2 regions of the Streptomyces sp. NPDC056347 genome follow, and region 1 is predicted to be linked to the other one. Evidence: predicted binding sites of a transcription regulator. Region 1 holds the regulator's gene; the other holds the start of a gene.

Evidence for each region. Region 1 encodes HrcA, which represses chaperone genes, less so after heat shock. Its sites were predicted from a motif close to TTNGCACTCNGNNNNNCNGAGTGCNAA; they were not measured.
Region 2: the regulator HrcA is predicted to act here: its motif matches at 5,741-5,767, upstream of groES (co-chaperone GroES).

Annotation. Positions count from the first base shown of each region.
Region 1 is NZ_JBHJQP010000267.1:79-6,820, forward strand. It holds gene dnaJ (molecular chaperone DnaJ) at 1-1,096, opposite strand, end outside; gene hrcA (heat-inducible transcriptional repressor HrcA) at 1,097-2,113, opposite strand; gene ACFCV8_RS34700 (MBL fold metallo-hydrolase) at 2,311-3,045, shown strand; gene ACFCV8_RS34705 (DUF3097 domain-containing protein) at 3,077-3,901, shown strand; gene hemW (radical SAM family heme chaperone HemW) at 3,917-5,149, opposite strand; gene ACFCV8_RS34715 (SpoIIE family protein phosphatase) at 5,220-6,742, opposite strand, start outside.
Region 2 is NZ_JBHJQP010000060.1:3,814-13,910, forward strand. It holds gene ACFCV8_RS16155 (ABC transporter substrate-binding protein) at 1-626, shown strand, start outside; gene ACFCV8_RS16160 (carbohydrate ABC transporter permease) at 626-1,519, shown strand; gene ACFCV8_RS16165 (carbohydrate ABC transporter permease) at 1,516-2,370, shown strand; gene ACFCV8_RS16170 (hydroxyacid dehydrogenase) at 2,406-3,434, shown strand; gene groL (chaperonin GroEL) at 3,561-5,186, opposite strand; gene groES (co-chaperone GroES) at 5,282-5,590, opposite strand; gene ACFCV8_RS16185 (polysaccharide deacetylase family protein) at 6,008-7,045, opposite strand; gene ACFCV8_RS16190 (methyltransferase domain-containing protein) at 7,129-8,403, shown strand; gene ACFCV8_RS16195 (hypothetical protein) at 8,435-8,800, opposite strand; gene ACFCV8_RS16200 (hypothetical protein) at 8,851-9,516, opposite strand; gene ACFCV8_RS16205 (VOC family protein) at 9,579-10,043, opposite strand.

The sequences.
Region 1 (6,742 bases):
CCTGCTGGCCGGGCTGGAACTGGCCGGTGGGCCGCTCCTCGCCCCGCATCTTCGCCAGGTCCCGCAGCAGCCGCTCCTGCTCCGGGTCCAGCTTCGTCGGGGTCATCACCTCGACGTGCACGATCAGGTCACCGCGCCCGCCGCCCCGCAGGTGCGTGACGCCGCGGCCGTGCAGCGGGACGGACTGGCCGGACTGGGTGCCGGGCCGGATGTCGACCTCCTCCAGCCCGTCGAGCGTCTCCAGCGGCACCTTGGTGCCGAGCGCGCCCGCGGTCATCGGGATGGTGACCGTGCAGTGCAGGTCGTCGCCGCGGCGCTGGAACACCGCGTGCGACAGCTCGTGGATCTCCACGTACAGATCGCCGGCCGGGCCGCCGCCGGGTCCGACCTCGCCCTCGCCCGCGAGCTGGATGCGGGTGCCGTTGTCGACACCGGCGGGGATCTTCACCGTGAGCGTGCGCCGCGAGCGGATGCGGCCGTCACCGGCGCACTCCGGGCAGGGCGTCGGCACGACCGTGCCGAAGCCCTGGCACTGCGGGCAGGGCCGCGAGGTCATGACCTGGCCGAGGAAGGACCGGGTGACCTGCGAGACCTCGCCGCGGCCGCGGCACATGTCACACGTCTGGGCGGAGGTGCCGGGGGCGGCGCCCTCGCCGCTGCACGTGGTGCAGACGACGGCCGTGTCGACCTGGATGTCCTTGGTGGTGCCGAACGCCGCCTCGGCGAGGTCGATCTCCAGCCGGATCATGGCGTCCTGGCCGCGCCGGGTGCGCGAACGGGGTCCGCGCTGCTGCGACGTGCCGAAGAACGCGTCCATGATGTCGGAGAAGTTGCCGAAGCCGCCCTGTCCGAAGCCGCCCGCGCCACCGCCGCCGGAGGCGGACAGCGGGTCGCCGCCGAGGTCGTAGACCTGCTTCTTCTGCGGGTCCGACAGCACCTCGTAGGCGGCGTTGATCTCCTTGAACCGCTCCTGGGTCTTCGGATCGGGGTTGACATCCGGGTGCAGCTCGCGGGCGAGCCGCCGGAATGCCTTCTTGATCTCGTCCTGGGACGCGTCGCGGCGTACGCCGAGTACGGCGTAGTAGTCCGTGGCCACTTACGACTCCGCCAGGATCTGTCCGACGTAACGTGCCACTGCGCGTACCGCTCCCATCGTTCCGGGGTAGTCCATGCGGGTCGGTCCGACCACGCCGAGTTTGGCGACTGCCTCGTCGCCCGAACCGTAGCCGACCGCGACGACGGACGTGGAGTTGAGCCCCTCGTGGGCGTTCTCGTGCCCGATGCGTACGGTCATGCCCGAGTCCTTGGCCTCGCCCAGCAGCTTCAGCAGCACGACCTGCTCCTCCAGCGCTTCCAGCACCGGCCGGATCATCACGGGGAAGTCGTGCCCGAAGCGCGTGAGGTTGGAGGTGCCGCCGATCATCAGCCGCTCCTCCGTCTCCTCGACGAGGGTTTCGAGCAGGATGGAGAGCACGGTGGACACGGTGCCCCGGTCCTCGCTCTCGAAGGATTCCGGCAGATCCTGCACCAGCTGCGGGACATCCGTGAAACGGCGTCCCACGACCCGGCTGTTGAGCCGGGCCCGCAGGTCGGCGAGAGAGGTCTCGCCGAACGGGGCGGGGCAGTCGATCATGCGCTGTTCGACCCGGCCGGTGTCCGTGATGAGCACGAGCATCAGCCGGGCGGGCGCCAGCGACAGCAGCTCCACGTGCCGCACCGTCGAACGGGTCAGCGAGGGGTACTGCACGATGGCGACCTGCCGGGTCAGCTGCGCGAGCAGCCGTACGGTGCGGCCCACGACGTCGTCGAGGTCGACCGCGCCGTCGAGGAAGTTGTGGATCGCGCGGCGCTCCGGCGACGAGAGGGGCTTGACCCCCGCGAGCCGGTCGACGAAGAGCCGGTAGCCCTTGTCCGTCGGGATGCGTCCGGCGCTGGTGTGGGGCTGGGCGATGAAGCCCTCGTCCTCCAGCACGGCCATGTCGTTGCGGACCGTCGCCGGGGAGACCCCCAGCTTGTGCCGCTCGGTGAGCGCCTTGGAGCCGACGGGCTCCTCCGTACCGACATAGTCCTGGACGATGGCGCGGAGCACTTCGAGTCTGCGTTCACTGAGCATCGCGCACACCTCCAGCTGTGTTCCTCGGTGGTTCCCGGGCCGTTCCCGGGCTTCTGCCCAGGAATCCGCCTGGCACTCTGTCATCCCGAGTGCCAGCAATCCCCCGCCAGTGTACGGCGGCCGAGTGGGGGCCTAGCAAGGGCGACCGGCCAGTCCGTCACGAGACCCCGCAGGTCTTTTGCCGGTAGCGTCGCGGTATGGACGCCTCTTGGGAAGAGTTCGGGTGGGAGCGAATCGGTCACGGAGTGGGCCGCCGCCGCCTTCCCGGGTGGGACGCGACGGTCGCGCTGGTCACCGGGGCGGACGGCGCGCTGCTCTTCGACACCGGCTCGACCCTCCGCGAGGGCGCCGAGGTACGGGCCCAGGCCGAGGCGCTGCTGGGCCGCAGGGTGACGCATATCGCACTCAGCCACCCGCACTTCGACCATGTGCTGGGCACCGCCGCGTTCTCCGGCGCCGAGGTGTACGGGGCGGCCGGGCTGGCGGAGTTCCTGCGGAAGGACGGGGCGGCCGGGCTGCACTCCGCGGCGCTGCGCCACGGCCTCTCCGAGCACGACGCGGCGGAGGCGGTCGACGCGCTGGTGGCGCCGAAGCACCAGGTGTGCGGCGAGTGGACGCTCGATCTGGGCGGCGGGCGCGAGGTGGTGCTGGCGGACGTCGGGCCCGCGCACAGCGGCCACGACCTGGTGGCGGTCGTCCCCGGCTCCCCGGGCTCCCCCGCGGTCGTGCTCTGCGGCGACCTGGTGGAGGAGTCGGGCGAGCCGCAGGCCGGCGAGGACGCGCACCCGGCCCGCTGGCCGGTGGCGCTGGACCGGCTGCTGGCCCTGGGCGGCGAGGACGCGGTGTACGTGCCGGGCCACGGGGCGGTGGTGGACGCGGCGTTCGTACGGGAGCAGCGGCGGCGACTGGCCGAACTGTTCGGCGTGTCGTGACCCCGGTGCCCCGTCGTCCTATCGTCGTCGGATGCGCAGCTACCAGCCGGACCTGACCCCGCCGTGGAAGAGGTCCGCCCCCGTTCCCGAGGTCCCCGCCGAGCCCGATCTGGTGGTGGAGGAGGTCTCCACCGGCTTCTGCGGTGCGGTGATCCGGTGCGAGAAGACGGCCCAGGGCCCGACGGTGACCCTGGAGGACCGCTTCGGCAAGCACCGGGTGTTCCCTATGGAGCCGCGCGGCTTCCTGCTGGAGGGCAGGGTCGTCACCCTCGTGCGCCCCGCGGCCGCCGCCCCGGCGCGCCCGGCCCGTACGGCCTCGGGGTCGGTCGCCGTCCCCGGGGCGCGGGCCCGCGTCGCGCGGGCGGGCCGGATCTACGTGGAGGGGCGGCACGACGCGGAGCTGGTGGAGCGGGTCTGGGGCGACGACCTCAGGATCGAGGGCGTGGTCGTCGAGTACCTGGAGGGGGTCGACGACCTGCCGGAGATCGTGCGCGCCTTCTCCCCCGGCCCGGACGCCCGGCTGGGCGTGCTGGTCGACCATCTGGTGCCCGGTTCCAAGGAGTCCCGGATCGCCGAGCGGGTGTCGGACGCGGACGTGCTGGTGGTCGGGCACCCGTACATCGACGTGTGGGAGGCGGTGAAGCCGTCCTCGGTGGGCATCCCGGCGTGGCCCGCGGTGGCGCGCGGGCAGGACTGGAAGACCGGGGTGTGCCGGGCGCTGGGCTGGCCGGAGAACACCGGCGCGGCCTGGCAGCGCATCCTGTCCTCGGTGCGCTCCTACCGGGACCTGGAGCCGTCGCTGCTGGGCTCGGTGGAGCACCTGATCGACTTCGTCACGGCGCCCGGCGAGCAGTAGCCGGCGTGCGGGGCCTCAGTCGACCAGGTCCCGTACCACCGCGTCCGCCAGGAGCCGCCCGCGCAGGGTGAGCACCGCCCGCCCGTCCTCGTACGGGGCGGGCTCCAGGAGGCCGTCGGCCAGGGCGCGGCGGGCGGCGGCGAGGCCGTCCGGGGCCAGCAGCGAGAGCGGGCAGCCGTCGGCGAGCCGGAGCTCCAGGAGGATGCGCTCGACGCGCCGGTCCTCGGCGGAGAGGACCTCCCGGCCCGCGCCCGGCGAGCGCCCCTCGGCGAGGGCCTGGGCGTACGCGCCGGGGTGCTTCACGTTCCACCAGCGCACTCCGCCGACGTGGCTGTGCGCCCCGGGTCCGGCTCCCCACCAGTCGGCGCCGCGCCAGTACAGCTCGTTGTGCAGGCACCGGCCCTCGGGGGTGCGGGCCCAGTTCGACACCTCGTACCAGGAGTAGCCCGCCGCGGCCATCGCCTCCTCGGCGATCAGGTAGCGGTCGGCGTGGACGTCGTCGTCGGTCATCGGGACCTCGCCGCGCCGGATGCGGCGGGCCAGCTGGGTGCCCTCCTCGACGATCAGGGCGTACGCCGACACATGGTCGGGTCCGGCGCCGATCGCCGCGTCCAGCGAGGCCCGCCAGTCGTCGTCGGACTCGCCGGGGGTGCCGTAGATCAGGTCGAGGTTGATGTGCGCGAAGCCCGCCTGCCGGGCCTCGGCGACGCAGGCCTCGGGGCGGCCCGGGGTGTGCGTGCGGTCCAGGATCTTCAGGACGTGCTGCCGGGCGCTCTGCATGCCGAACGAGATCCGGTTGAAGCCGCCCTCGCGCAGTTCGGCGAGGTAGGCCGGGCCGACCGATTCGGGGTTGGCCTCGGTGGTGATCTCGGCGTCGTCCGCGAGCCCGAACTCCTCGCGGATCGCCGCCAGCATCCGGACCAGGTCGGCCGCGGGAAGCAGGGTCGGGGTGCCGCCGCCGACGAAGACCGTGCGGACCGGGCGCGGGTCGTCGCCGAGGACCTTCCGGGCCTGGCGGACCTCGCCGATCAGATGCGCGGCGTAGTTGTCCCGGGAGGCCAGGACGCCGCCGGAGCCGCGCAGCTCGGTCGCGGTGTAGGTGTTGAAGTCGCAGTAGCCGCAGCGGGTCGCGCAGTACGGCACGTGCAGGTAGAAGCCGAGCGGCCGGTCGGCGGCGCCTTCCAGGGCATGGCGGGGCAGCGCCCCGTCGTCGGGCACGGGTTCACCATCGGGCAGTACGGAAGGCATACCGCCCATTGTCGCTCGCCGCCGGGGCTTTCCCGGCCACGTGCCCGCGCCCCCTCCGGCCGCGCGGGCCTCAGCCGGCCTGGAGCACCAGCAGCGCCAGGTCGTCGTCGGGCGGCCGCTCGGCGAATTCGTGGACCGCCCGCTTGATCCGGTCCGCGATGCCGTCCGCCGAAAGGCCGGCGCACTCGGCCAGTGCCCCGGCCAGGCCGTCCCCGTCGTCGAACATCAGCGTCCCGGAGCGCCGCTCGGTCACCCCGTCGGTGACGCACAGCAGGCTGTCGCCCGGCGCCAGGTCGAAGCTCTGGCTCTCGTACGCCACGTCGTCGAAGATCCCGAGCAGCATCTGGGGATCGGCGGCCGGGCGCACCTCGCCGTCGGGCCGAAGCAGCAGCGGAAGCGGGTGACCGGCGCTGGCCAGGGTGCAGCGCACACCGCCGCCGGGCAGGGGTACAAGCTCGCCGTACAGCAGGGACAGGAAGCGGGACTGGCCGGTGTCCGCGGTCTGCTGGCCCCCGGCGGCGGCCACCATGAGCGCGGCGGCCTCGGCGGCCTCCATCGCGTCGTCGAGCAGGAGCCGGTTGAGCCGGTCCAGGACCTCTCCGACACCGAAGCCCTCCCTGGCCAGCAGCCGCAGCCAGGGCCGGGCGAGGCCGGTGACGACGGCGGCCTCGGGGCCGCTGCCCTGCACGTCGCCGAGGACGAAGCACCAGCGGTCGCCGGGGCAGGGGAAGATGTCGTAGAAATCACCGCCGACCACCCCGTCGTCGCTGGGCTCGTACACCAGCGAGCTGGAGACGCCGGGTATGTCGGCGACCTTGCCGGGCAGCAGGGCCCGCTGGAGGATGCGGCTGATGGTGGCCTGCCGGGTGTACTCGCGGGCGGCACCGACGGCGAGGCCGACCCGGCGTACGAAGTCCTCGATGAGCGCGGTGACCTCGTCGGGGACGCGGGCGAGCCCTTCCCGGCCCAGGAGCACGGCGCCCAGCGTCCGGCCGCCGGAGGTGATCCGGTAGGCGAGGGCGGACACGGCGGGCTCTTCGCCCTCCCCGTCCTTGACGGCTTCCGCCTCCTCGCCGCCGGGCCAGGGCATGGAGACGGGGCCGGTGCCGACCCGTTCGGGCAGCCGGATCGGGTCCTGCTCCAGCAGGGCGCGCAGCGGGCCGGTCTCGGTCTCGTCCCGGTGCCAGACGCTGGCGAGCCGGGGGACGGCCGAGGGGCCGCCGTTCTCCGGCTCCAGCCAGATCGCGCACCAGTCCGCGAGGCGGGGTACCAGTAATTGGCCGGAGAGCGCGGCGACGATGTCCTCGTCGAGCTGTCCGGCCAGCAGGTCCGAGGCCTCGGCCAGGAAGGAGAGCGCTCCCCGGCCCGCCCAGTCGGCGTCGTCGCGCAGCGCGCGCCGGGCGGAGGGGGCGAGCAGCTCGGCCTCGCGCAGCCCGTGCTGGAGGCCGGGGTCGGCGGCCGCTTCCGGGTAGGGGCTCCAGTCGTCCATCGTGAGGCGGGCCCAGACGGTCTTGAGGCCGGTGCGGTAGGTGATGCCCCAGCGTTCGGCGAGGGTGCCGACGAGCTGGAGGCCCCGGCCGTACTCGGCGGGCT
Region 2 (10,097 bases), on a different contig from region 1:
CCGACTACTGGCAGGGCCTCCTCGACGACGACCTGGTCCGCTCCAACGCCTCGTTCAGTCCCGAGTGGACCAACTCCCTCAAGAGCGGCGGCACCATCGGCTACCTGGGTGCCGCCTGGGGCGCCGGTGTCCTCAAGGGCACGCTGCCTGAGCAGAGCGGCAAGTGGGCCGTCGCCCCGATGCCCAGCTGGGACGGCAAGCCCGCCAGCGGCATGCTCGGCGGCTCCACCTTCGCGGTGACCAAGACCAGCAAGAAGGCGAAGGCCGCGGTCGAGTTCGCCACCTGGATGTCGACCACCGAGGAAGGCATCAAGGCCCGCATCGCGTCCGGCACGTCGAGCGCCTTCCCGGCTGCGGAGTCCCTGCGCCCGGTCGCCAAGGCGTCCTTCGACGCCGGCTTCTACGGCGGCGAGGACATCTACCAGGTCTTCGAGGGCGCCGCCACGTCGATCGGCCGGAACTGGGCCTGGGGCCCGGCGACCGGCACGGCGAACACCGTCATCAAGGACCAGTTCGGCAAGGTCGCCAGCGGCGGCACCACCATCAAGGACGCCGTGAAGGCCGGTCACGACGCCACCGTCACCGAGCTGAAGAAGCGCGGGCTGAAGGTCGAGGACGCAGGCTGATGAAGCGCGCCCGGACGACCAGAGCCGCCGCCATCCTGCTGGGGCCCTTCTTCGTACTGTTCACCGCGTGCATGGTGGTGCCGATCGGATACGCGGTCTGGCTCAGCCTGTTCACCGAGAAACAGTCCGGCCTGGGCTTCGGCGGCACCGAGACCGTCTTCAGCGGACTCGACAACTACGCGGCGGCGCTGGGCGACCGGGCGTTCCGCGAGGGTTTCGGCGTACTCCTCGGGTACTGCCTGTTCTACATTCCGCTGCTGCTCGTCGGAGCCCTCGCCCTGGCCCTGCTGCTGGACTCCACGCTGGCCCGCGCCCGCCGGTTCTTCCAGCTGGCGCTCTTCCTGCCGCACGCCGTGCCCGGCATCATCGCCGCGCTGATCTGGGTGTACCTCTACACCCCGCAGCTCAGCCCGGTGGTGAGCGCCATGGAGTCAGGCGGGATCGGTTTCGACTTCTTCTCCCCCGGCGGCGCCCTCCCCTCCATCGTCAACATCGCGCTGTGGGAGTGGCTCGGCTACAACATGGTGATCTTCTACGCCGCGTTGCAGGCCATCGACCGCTCGGTGCTCGAAGCGGCCACCGTCGACGGGGCCGGTGCCTGGCGCACCGCGCTCTCCATCAAGGTCCCGCTGATCCGCTCCTCCCTGGTGATGGTCGCGCTGTTCACGGTCATCGGCTCGCTCCAGCTGTTCACCGAGCCGCTGATCCTCAACAAGGGGACCGGCTCCGCCGTCTCCTCCACCTGGACGCCGAACATGTACGCGTACACCGCGGCCTTCGAGCGCAATGACTACGGTCTCGCCGCGGCCGCCTCCATCCTGCTGGCGCTCACGGCCGCGCTGCTGTCCTTCGTCGTCACCCGCTTCACCGGCCGGAAGGGCAAGAAAGCATGAACTCCCCCGCTTCCCGCGGCCGCTGGATGTCGAAGACCGCCGTCAACGGCTTCCTCCTGCTCGCCGTCGTCTACATGCTCTTCCCCCTCGTCTGGCTGGTCACGGCCGCCACCAAGGACACCGGCGGGCTGCTCGCGGGCAACGCCTTCTCCTTCGAGGGCTTCAACCTCGGCGAGAACCTGTCGAACCTGGCCTCCTACGGCGACGGCATCTACTTCCGCTGGTACCTCAACAGCCTCCTGTACGCGGGCGGCGGGGCGATCGTCTGCTCACTGATCTGCGTCGCCGCGGGGTACGCCTTCGACAAGTACGAGTTCCGCGGCAAGGAGAAGCTGTTCGGGCTGGTGCTGATGGGGGTGCTGGTGCCGACCACCGCGCTCGCCCTGCCGATGTACCTGCTGGCCTCCAAGACCGGCCTGGTCAACACCTACTGGTCCGTGCTGATACCCGTGCTGGTCAACCCCTTCGGCGTGTATCTCGCCCGGGTGTTCAGCACCGGCTACATACCGAACGAGGCCCTGGAGGCCGCCCGTATCGACGGGGCCGGTGAGCTGCGCGTCTTCTGGTCGATCGGGCTGCGCATGGTCATGCCGGGCTTCGTGACGGTCTTCCTCTTCCAGTTCACCGCGATCTGGAACAACTTCTTCCTCCCCCTCGTGATGCTCTCGGACCGCAAGCTCTTCCCGCTGAGCCTCGGCCTGTACTCCTGGAACACCAACACCCACGGCGAGCCGAGCTTCTACCCGCTGGTCGTCACCGGCTCCCTCCTCGCCGTCGTCCCCCTGATCGTCGCCTTCGTCTCGCTCCAGCGGCACTGGAAGGCCGGACTGACCGCCGGCAGCGTCAAGTGACCCCGTCGCGAGCCCCGAGGAGTACGTGTTCCACCATGCCCCACGCCACTGACAACCGGCCCACGGCCCTGCTCGCGATGGGGCCCGGCATCGCCGAGCGCCTCCTCGCCGACCACCACCGCACCCGGCTGGCCGCCCTCACCCGCACCGACCCGTACCTCGTCGCCCACGACCTGACCGCGCCGGCGCCCGGCGTGGCCGCCGCGCTCGCCGAGGCGGAGGTGCTGTTCACCTGCTGGGGCGCGACCCCGCTCACCCGCGAGGTGCTGGCCGCCGCGCCCCGGCTGCGCGCCGTCGTGCACGCCGCGGGCTCGGTGAAGCACCACATCACGGACGCCTGCTGGGAACGCGGCATCGCCGTCACCTCGGCGGCCGGGGCCAACGCCCTGCCGGTCGCCGAGTTCACCCTCGCCGCGATCCTCTTCGCCGGCAAACGCGTCCTGCACAGCGCGCGCCGCTACCGCGAGCTGCGCACCGGGCACGACTGGCTCGCGGAGCTCGACGGGGCCGGGAACTACCGCCGTACCGTCGGCATCGTCGGCGCCTCCCGGATCGGCCGCCGGGTGATCGAGCTGCTGCGCCCCTTCGACCTGGACGTGCTGCTGTACGACCCGTACGTGGACGGTGCGGAGGCGGCACGGCTCGGTGTGCGGTCCGTATCGATCGACGAGCTGTGCGCACGCAGCTCCGTGGTCTCGGTGCACGCGCCGCAGCTCCCGGAGACCCGTCACCTGATCGGTGCGGCGCAGCTGGCCGCCATGGCGACCGGGGCGACGCTGATCAACACGGCCCGGGGTTCGCTGGTCGACGAGCAGGCCCTGCTGGCGGAGCTGACGACCGGGCGGCTGCGGGCGGTGCTGGATGTGACGGACCCCGAGCTGCCGCCCTCGCACTCGCCGTTGTACGAGCTGCCGAACGTGCTGCTCACCCCGCATGTCGCGGGATCGCTCGGCGACGAGCTGCACCGGATGGCCGATCAGGCGCTGGACGAGCTGGAGCGTTTCGCGGCCGGTCTGCCCTTCGCGGACCCGGTGCACTCCGGCAGCCTCAGCCACTCGGCCTGAAGCACCGGCCCGAGAACGCCGGAAAAGCTAGAAGCGCCGGAAACGCCGAAAAGGCCCCCTGTCCCACCGTCGAAGCGGTGGGCCAGGGGGCCTTCTGCGGCTGTGCGCCTGCCTGACGGCGGTGCGTCAGTGGGCGTGGCCGTGACCGCCGTGGGCGGCCTCGGCCTCTTCCTCGGCCGGCTTCTCGACGACCAGGGTCTCGGTCGTGAGCAGCAGCGACGCGATGGACGCGGCGTTCTCCAGCGCGGAGCGGGTGACCTTGACCGGGTCGATGACGCCGGCCTTCACCAGGTCGCCGTACTCACCGGTGGCGGCGTTGAAGCCCTGGCCCTTGTCGAGGTCGGCGACCTTCGAGGTGATGACGTAGCCCTCGAGGCCGGCGTTCTCGGCGATCCAGCGCAGCGGCTCGACGGCGGCGCGGCGCACGACCGCGACACCGGTGGCCTCGTCGCCGGTCTTGCCGAGGTTGCCCTCGAGGACCTTGACGGCGTGGACGATGGCGGAGCCACCACCGGAGACGATGCCCTCCTCGACCGCGGCGCGGGTCGCGGAGATGGCGTCCTCCAGACGGTGCTTCTTCTCCTTGAGCTCCACCTCGGTGGCGGCACCGACGCGGATCACGCAGACACCGCCGGCCAGCTTGGCGAGGCGCTCCTGGAGCTTCTCGCGGTCCCAGTCGGAGTCCGTGGCCTCGATCTCGGCCTTGATCTGGTTGACCCGGCCCTTGACGTCGCCGGGCTCGCCGCCGCCGTCCACGATCGTGGTGTCGTCCTTGGAGACGGTGACGCGGCGGGCGGTGCCCAGCACGTCCAGACCGGCCTGGTCGAGCTTGAGGCCGACCTCCTCGGCGATGACGGTCGCACCGGTGAGGGTGGCGATGTCGCCGAGCATGGCCTTGCGGCGGTCACCGAAGCCCGGGGCCTTCACCGCGACGGCGTTGAAGGTGCCACGGATCTTGTTGACGACGAGGGTCGACAGCGCCTCGCCCTCGACGTCCTCGGCGATGATCAGCAGCGGCTTGGAGCCACCGGCCTGGATGACCTTCTCCAGCAGCGGCAGCAGCTCCTGGATGGAGCCGATCTTGCCCTGGTGGACCAGGATGTACGGGTCGTCGAGGACGGCCTCCATGCGCTCCTGGTCGGTCACCATGTACGGGGACAGGTAGCCCTTGTCGAAGGCCATGCCCTCGGTGAAGTCGAGGTCCAGACCGAAGGTGTTGGACTCCTCGACGGTGATGACGCCGTCCTTGCCGACCTTGTCCATCGCGTCCGCGATGAGCTCGCCGACCTGCGGGTCCTGCGCGGAGAGCGCGGCCACGGCGGCGATGTCGGTCTTGTCCTCGATCGGGCGGGCGGTCGCGAGGAGCTCCTCGGACACGGCCTTGACCGCGGCGTCGATGCCCTTCTTCAGGGCGGCCGGGGAGGCGCCGGCGGCGACGTTGCGCAGACCCTCGCGGACGAGCGCCTGGGCGAGCACGGTGGCGGTGGTGGTGCCGTCACCCGCGACGTCGTTGGTCTTGGTGGCGACCTCCTTCACCAGCTGGGCACCGAGGTTCTCGTACGGGTCGTCGAGCTCGACCTCGCGCGCGATGGTGACACCGTCGTTGGTGATGGTGGGGGCGCCGAACTTCTTGTCGATGACGACGTTGCGGCCCTTGGGGCCGATCGTCACCTTGACCGTGTCGGCAAGCTTGTTGACGCCGCGCTCAAGGGCGCGACGGGCGTCCTCGTCGAACTTCAGGATCTTCGCCATGGGAGCTGAGCTTTCCTCTCGAACGAACCGCGCCCCTGACCGCCCGGCTGGTTATCGCAGGGGGCCAGGGGCGCAGCACAGAAAACGTGGGTGAACTACTTCTCGATGATCGCGAGCACGTCGCGAGCCGAGAGGACGAGGTACTCCTCGCCGTTGTACTTCACCTCGGTGCCGCCGTACTTGCTGTAGAGCACGACGTCGCCGGTCTTGACGTCGAGCGGAAGACGCTCGCCGTTCTCGAAGCGGCCCGGACCCACGGCCAGGACGACGCCCTCCTGGGGCTTCTCCTTGGCGGTGTCCGGAATGACCAGGCCGGAGGCCGTGGTCTGCTCGGCGTCGAGCGGCTGGACCACAATGCGGTCCTCGAGCGGCTTGATCGCAACCTTGGAGCTGGCGGTCGACACGATCCGGTCTCCCCCTTCGGAGATCTCACGGGGTAACAGTCTTGGGTGGCGACCAGGTCGATCCGTCGTCGCGGGTGCCGGACCTGCCAGTCGCGCAGTGGTGTTGGCACTCTCCAGTGGTGAGTGCCAGCACCGAGACTATGACCGCGATTAGCACTCGGTCAAGCGGAGTGCCAATTCGAGCGATCGTGGCGCGATCACTCCACCGCGTCCTCCCGGCCTTCCCGCCGTCCGGAACATCGGAACAACGGTCCGGACAACGGTCCGGACGCCATGAGGGCAACGTACGTACGGACCGGAGCGTTCCGTACGACCTCGGGGGCATGTCCCACTCCCCTCCCTCGCACGTGGGCGGCCCGGTGCACTACGCCCGGCCGGCGGGGACGGTCGCCGGTGCCCGGACCCGGACCGCCGACGTCACACGTAGTCCTCCAGCCGGGCCACGGCGTAGCCCCGCTCGGTGACGGTCCGCATGACCGCCCGCACCAGGTCGGTCATGCTGCCGCCCCACGCGGCCCGGCCCCGGAAGTGGGTGAGGACGATGTCGCCCGGATGCAGGTCCCGGTCACCCTCGCGCCACTCCATGCGGTCCGGGAACGCCTCGGCGCTCCACAGCGGCACGGCCTCGATCCCACAGGACCGTGCGGCCCGGAGCGTGTCGGCGTCGTAGCTGCCGTACGGCGGGCGGAAGAGGCGGGGCCGCTTCCCGAACCGCGCCTCCACGGCGTCCTGCTGGCCGCAGATCTCGTGCCGCTGCTCGTCGTACGAGAGGCCGGGCAGGTAGGGGTGGTGGAGGGTGTGGTTGGCGAGGACGGTACCCAGCCGCTGGGCCTCGCCGAAGTAGCCGTAGTTGTCCTTCACCTCGTCGTCGCTGAGGAACGCGCTGTACGGGATGTCCAGCTCGTCCATCATCTGGAGCAGTTCGGGGTCCTTCTCGGCCCCGTCGTCGATGGTCAGGAAGACGACCCGGTCCTTGGTCGGGACGGTGGTGAAGACCGGCGGCAGCGCGCCGTCGTCGCCCTCCACCTCGAAGCCCGCGCGGGTAGTGACGCGCGGCTTCGCGACGGGCGGCAGCGGGGCGATCAGCGGCGGCCTGTCGAGCCCCCACTTCCTGGCGATCCTCGCCCGTACGGCCGGGGTGAGCCGCGCGTTCTCGTAACGCTCGCCGGGCAGGCGGGCCAGGCCTCGGCGGAGCCCGGGGGCGACCGGGAGCCCGGCGGCGCCCGGCGGCGGGCCCGGGTTCCCGGCGAGGGCCCGCTCCCGCTGCCCTGCCTCGCCGGGCGGACGGCCTCCGGGCTCGGAGGCACAGCCCGAGCCGACCGCCGCGAGCAGAAGTGCGGCCAGCACGGCGACGGCGGGCCGCCGCGGGGAGCGGCCGCGCCGCCGGCGCTCCCCGGACGTGGCGGGTCTGGGTGGTTTTGCGGTTGATTTTTCGTTTTGTCGTACTAGTTGCATGGCGCCGCATCCTGCCAGCAGGCGACCGGCCTCCCGGCCCGACACCGCCGCCGGGGCCCGCCGGTCTACCCGGCTGGCTCACAATGGGGCAGGTGAACGCTCTCGCCCCGAACGACCCGCCCGCCGACGGCCGGTCCGGCTCCCCCGCCCCTTCCCCGAGCGGGGGAGACCCCATCGCCGACTTCCTGGCCCTGCGCACCCCCGAGGGCACCGCGCTCCTGGACGAGCTGCGGGACCACGACCCCGCCCGGGAACTCGCCACCGCCACCCGGCTGCGCCGCACCCACCCGGCCGCCCTGGTCTCGGCGGCGCTCGGGCAGGCCCGGCTCCGGCAGCGGGCGGTGGCGAAGTTCGGCGCCGAGGACGCGTACCGGATGTTCTTCACGCCCAACGGCGTCGAGCAGGCGACCCGCACCTCCGTGGCCACCCACCGCGCCCGGCGGTTCGCAGCGGCGGGCGAGGTGCGCCACGTCGCCGACCTCTGCTGCGGGATCGGCGGCGACGCCATCGCGCTGGCCCGCGCGGGCATCCGGGTGCTCGCCGTGGACCGCGACCCGCTGACCGCCGAGGTGGCCCGCGCCAACGCCGCCGTGCTGGGGCTGGACGACCTGATCGAGGTGCGGTGCGCCGATGTCGCCGCCGTCGACACCTCGTCCTGCGACGCGGTCTTCGTGGACCCGGCCCGGCGCGGCGGGCGGGGCCGGATCTTCGACCCCGAGGCGTACTCCCCTCCGCTGTCCTGGGCGACCGGCGCCGCCCTAGCGGCCCCCCGCGCCGCCCTGAAGATCGCCCCGGGCATCCCGCACGAGGCGATCCCCGAGCAGGCCGAGGCCGAGTGGATCTCGGACGGCGGCGACGTGAAGGAGGCGGTGCTCTGGTTCGGCGAGGGCTTCACGGCCGGCGCGTACCGCGCCACGCTGCTCCCGGCGGACGCCACGCTGTGGTCCAAAGCGCCGCTGCCCGCCCCGCCCGTCGGCCCGGTGGGCCGCTACCTGTACGAGCCGGACGGCGCCGTCATCCGCGCGCATCTGGTCGCCGACCTGGTCGCGCGGTGCGAGGGGCGGCTGATCGACGAGACCATCGCGTACATCACCAGCGACCGGCCGTACACCTCCCCGTACACCGCCGGGTACGAGATCACCGACCGGCTGCCGTTCAGCATGAAGAAGCTGAAGGCGCTGCTGCGGGAGCGGGAAGTGGGCGTGCTGACCGTCAAGAAGCGCGGTTCGGCGGTCGAACCGGAGGAGCTGCGGCGCCGGATGAAGCTCCGGGGGCCCAACTCCGCGACGGTCTTCCTGACCCGGGTGGCCGGTGCGCCGACGATGCTGATCGGCCACCCGATGACCGGCCCGAACTGACCGGCCCGAACTGACCGGCCGCGACGGCTGGTCAGGCGAGGTCGGTCAGATCCTCCGCGTACACCTGCGAGAGCGGCCGGGGGCCGACGTACTGCTGGCAGTTGCACTGGCCGGACTCGAAACGGACCGGCTTCTTGTTCTCGTCCCAGGCCGTCGGCACCTCGACACGCTCATGGCAGCGGCCCTGCTTGTCGTGCTTGGCGAGGTGGTGCGTGCAGCCGCAGACCGGCTCCGGCGGCCTGTTCGCCGCCTCGACGGCCAGCCGCTCCTTCCGGCCCGTCTCCAGCAGTTCGAGCTTGCGTTCGTGCCGATTGCGCAGCGCCGTACGGACGTTGTCGACGGCCCATCCGAAACCGCCCATCCAGAAAACGATGAGCACCCACCAGTACCACTCCATGACGCCCTCCCCCTAAGTGACACCTGTGCCCGGTCAGGATAGGGCCCGGCTCAGCGGTGGGAACCGCCCCCGACGGAGAACAGCGGCGCCGGGGCGGACGCACCGGCCAGGACCCGCAGCACCCAGCGCCGGTGGGCGAACGCCTTGACCAGGCCGATCAGTCCGACCAGCCAGGCGATCAGCCCGAGCCCCATGGCGAGGACGACCAGGCTCCAGCCGTACCCGTCCGGCGCGGCGTTCGCCGGGACGGCGAAGCAGGTACCGAGGCCGACCGCGCAGAGCACGAACGACAGCACCAGCCAGGCGGCGGACGCACCCGGCATCCGCAGCGCCGCGTCCCGCGCCGGATCGCGGTCCAGGCCGCCCCAGGCGTCGAGCAGTCGGCGGACCCGGCGGTCCCGGCGCAACCCGATGACGACGAGGACGACGGCGGGCACCAGGCAGCAGACGCCCAGGGCCAGCATCACGATGCCGGCCCCGGCGCTGAGCACGTCGTACGACTCCTCGAAGGTGACCAGCGCCGAGCCCACCAGCAGCCAGCCGAACGCGCCGAGCACGCCCCATGCCCAGAGCACCGCCAGCCGCCCCGGCCCGACATGGGCGCGCACCAGCCCCCCGAGCACCGCCGCCCGGTCGGTGAGCAGCGCCTCCCGGTCGGGCCAGGCGCGTATCTCCACGGGCGGCGGCGGGGGCGGCAGTTGTGCGCGAGGGGACATGAGCACGACCCTACCGACCGCCCCGCGCGAACGGGTCCGGGCGTCGCGCGGGGCGGGCGGGCTCAGGCGTTGCGCAGCGCTTCGAGGTCCAGCTTCCGCATGCCCATCATGGCCTTCACGGCGCGCAGCACCTTGGCCGGGTCGGGGTCGGACATCACCTCGGTGAAGCCACGCGGCACCAGCTGCCAGGACAGACCGTACTTGTCCTTGAGCCAGCCGCACTGCCCTTCCTCGCCGTCCTTGGTGAGCTCGGCCCACAGGGCGTCGGTCTCCTCCTGCGAGTCACAGTCCACGTACAGGGAGACCGCCTCGGTGAAGGGGAACTGCGGGCCGCCGTTGAGCGCGACGTACTCCTGGCCGGCCAGCCGGAACCGTACGGACATGACCGTGCCCACCCGGTCCGGCGCGGCCTCGGTGTACTGGGTGGCGTCCAGCACCTCCGAGTCGCCGCCGAAGACGGAGACGTAGTAGTGCGCGGCTTCCTCGGCCTGGGTGTCGAACCACAGGAAGGTCGTGATCTTCTGCATGGTCTGCTCCTGTCGCATGGTGCCGATCCGTTGAAGGGTGGACCGCCGCCGGGA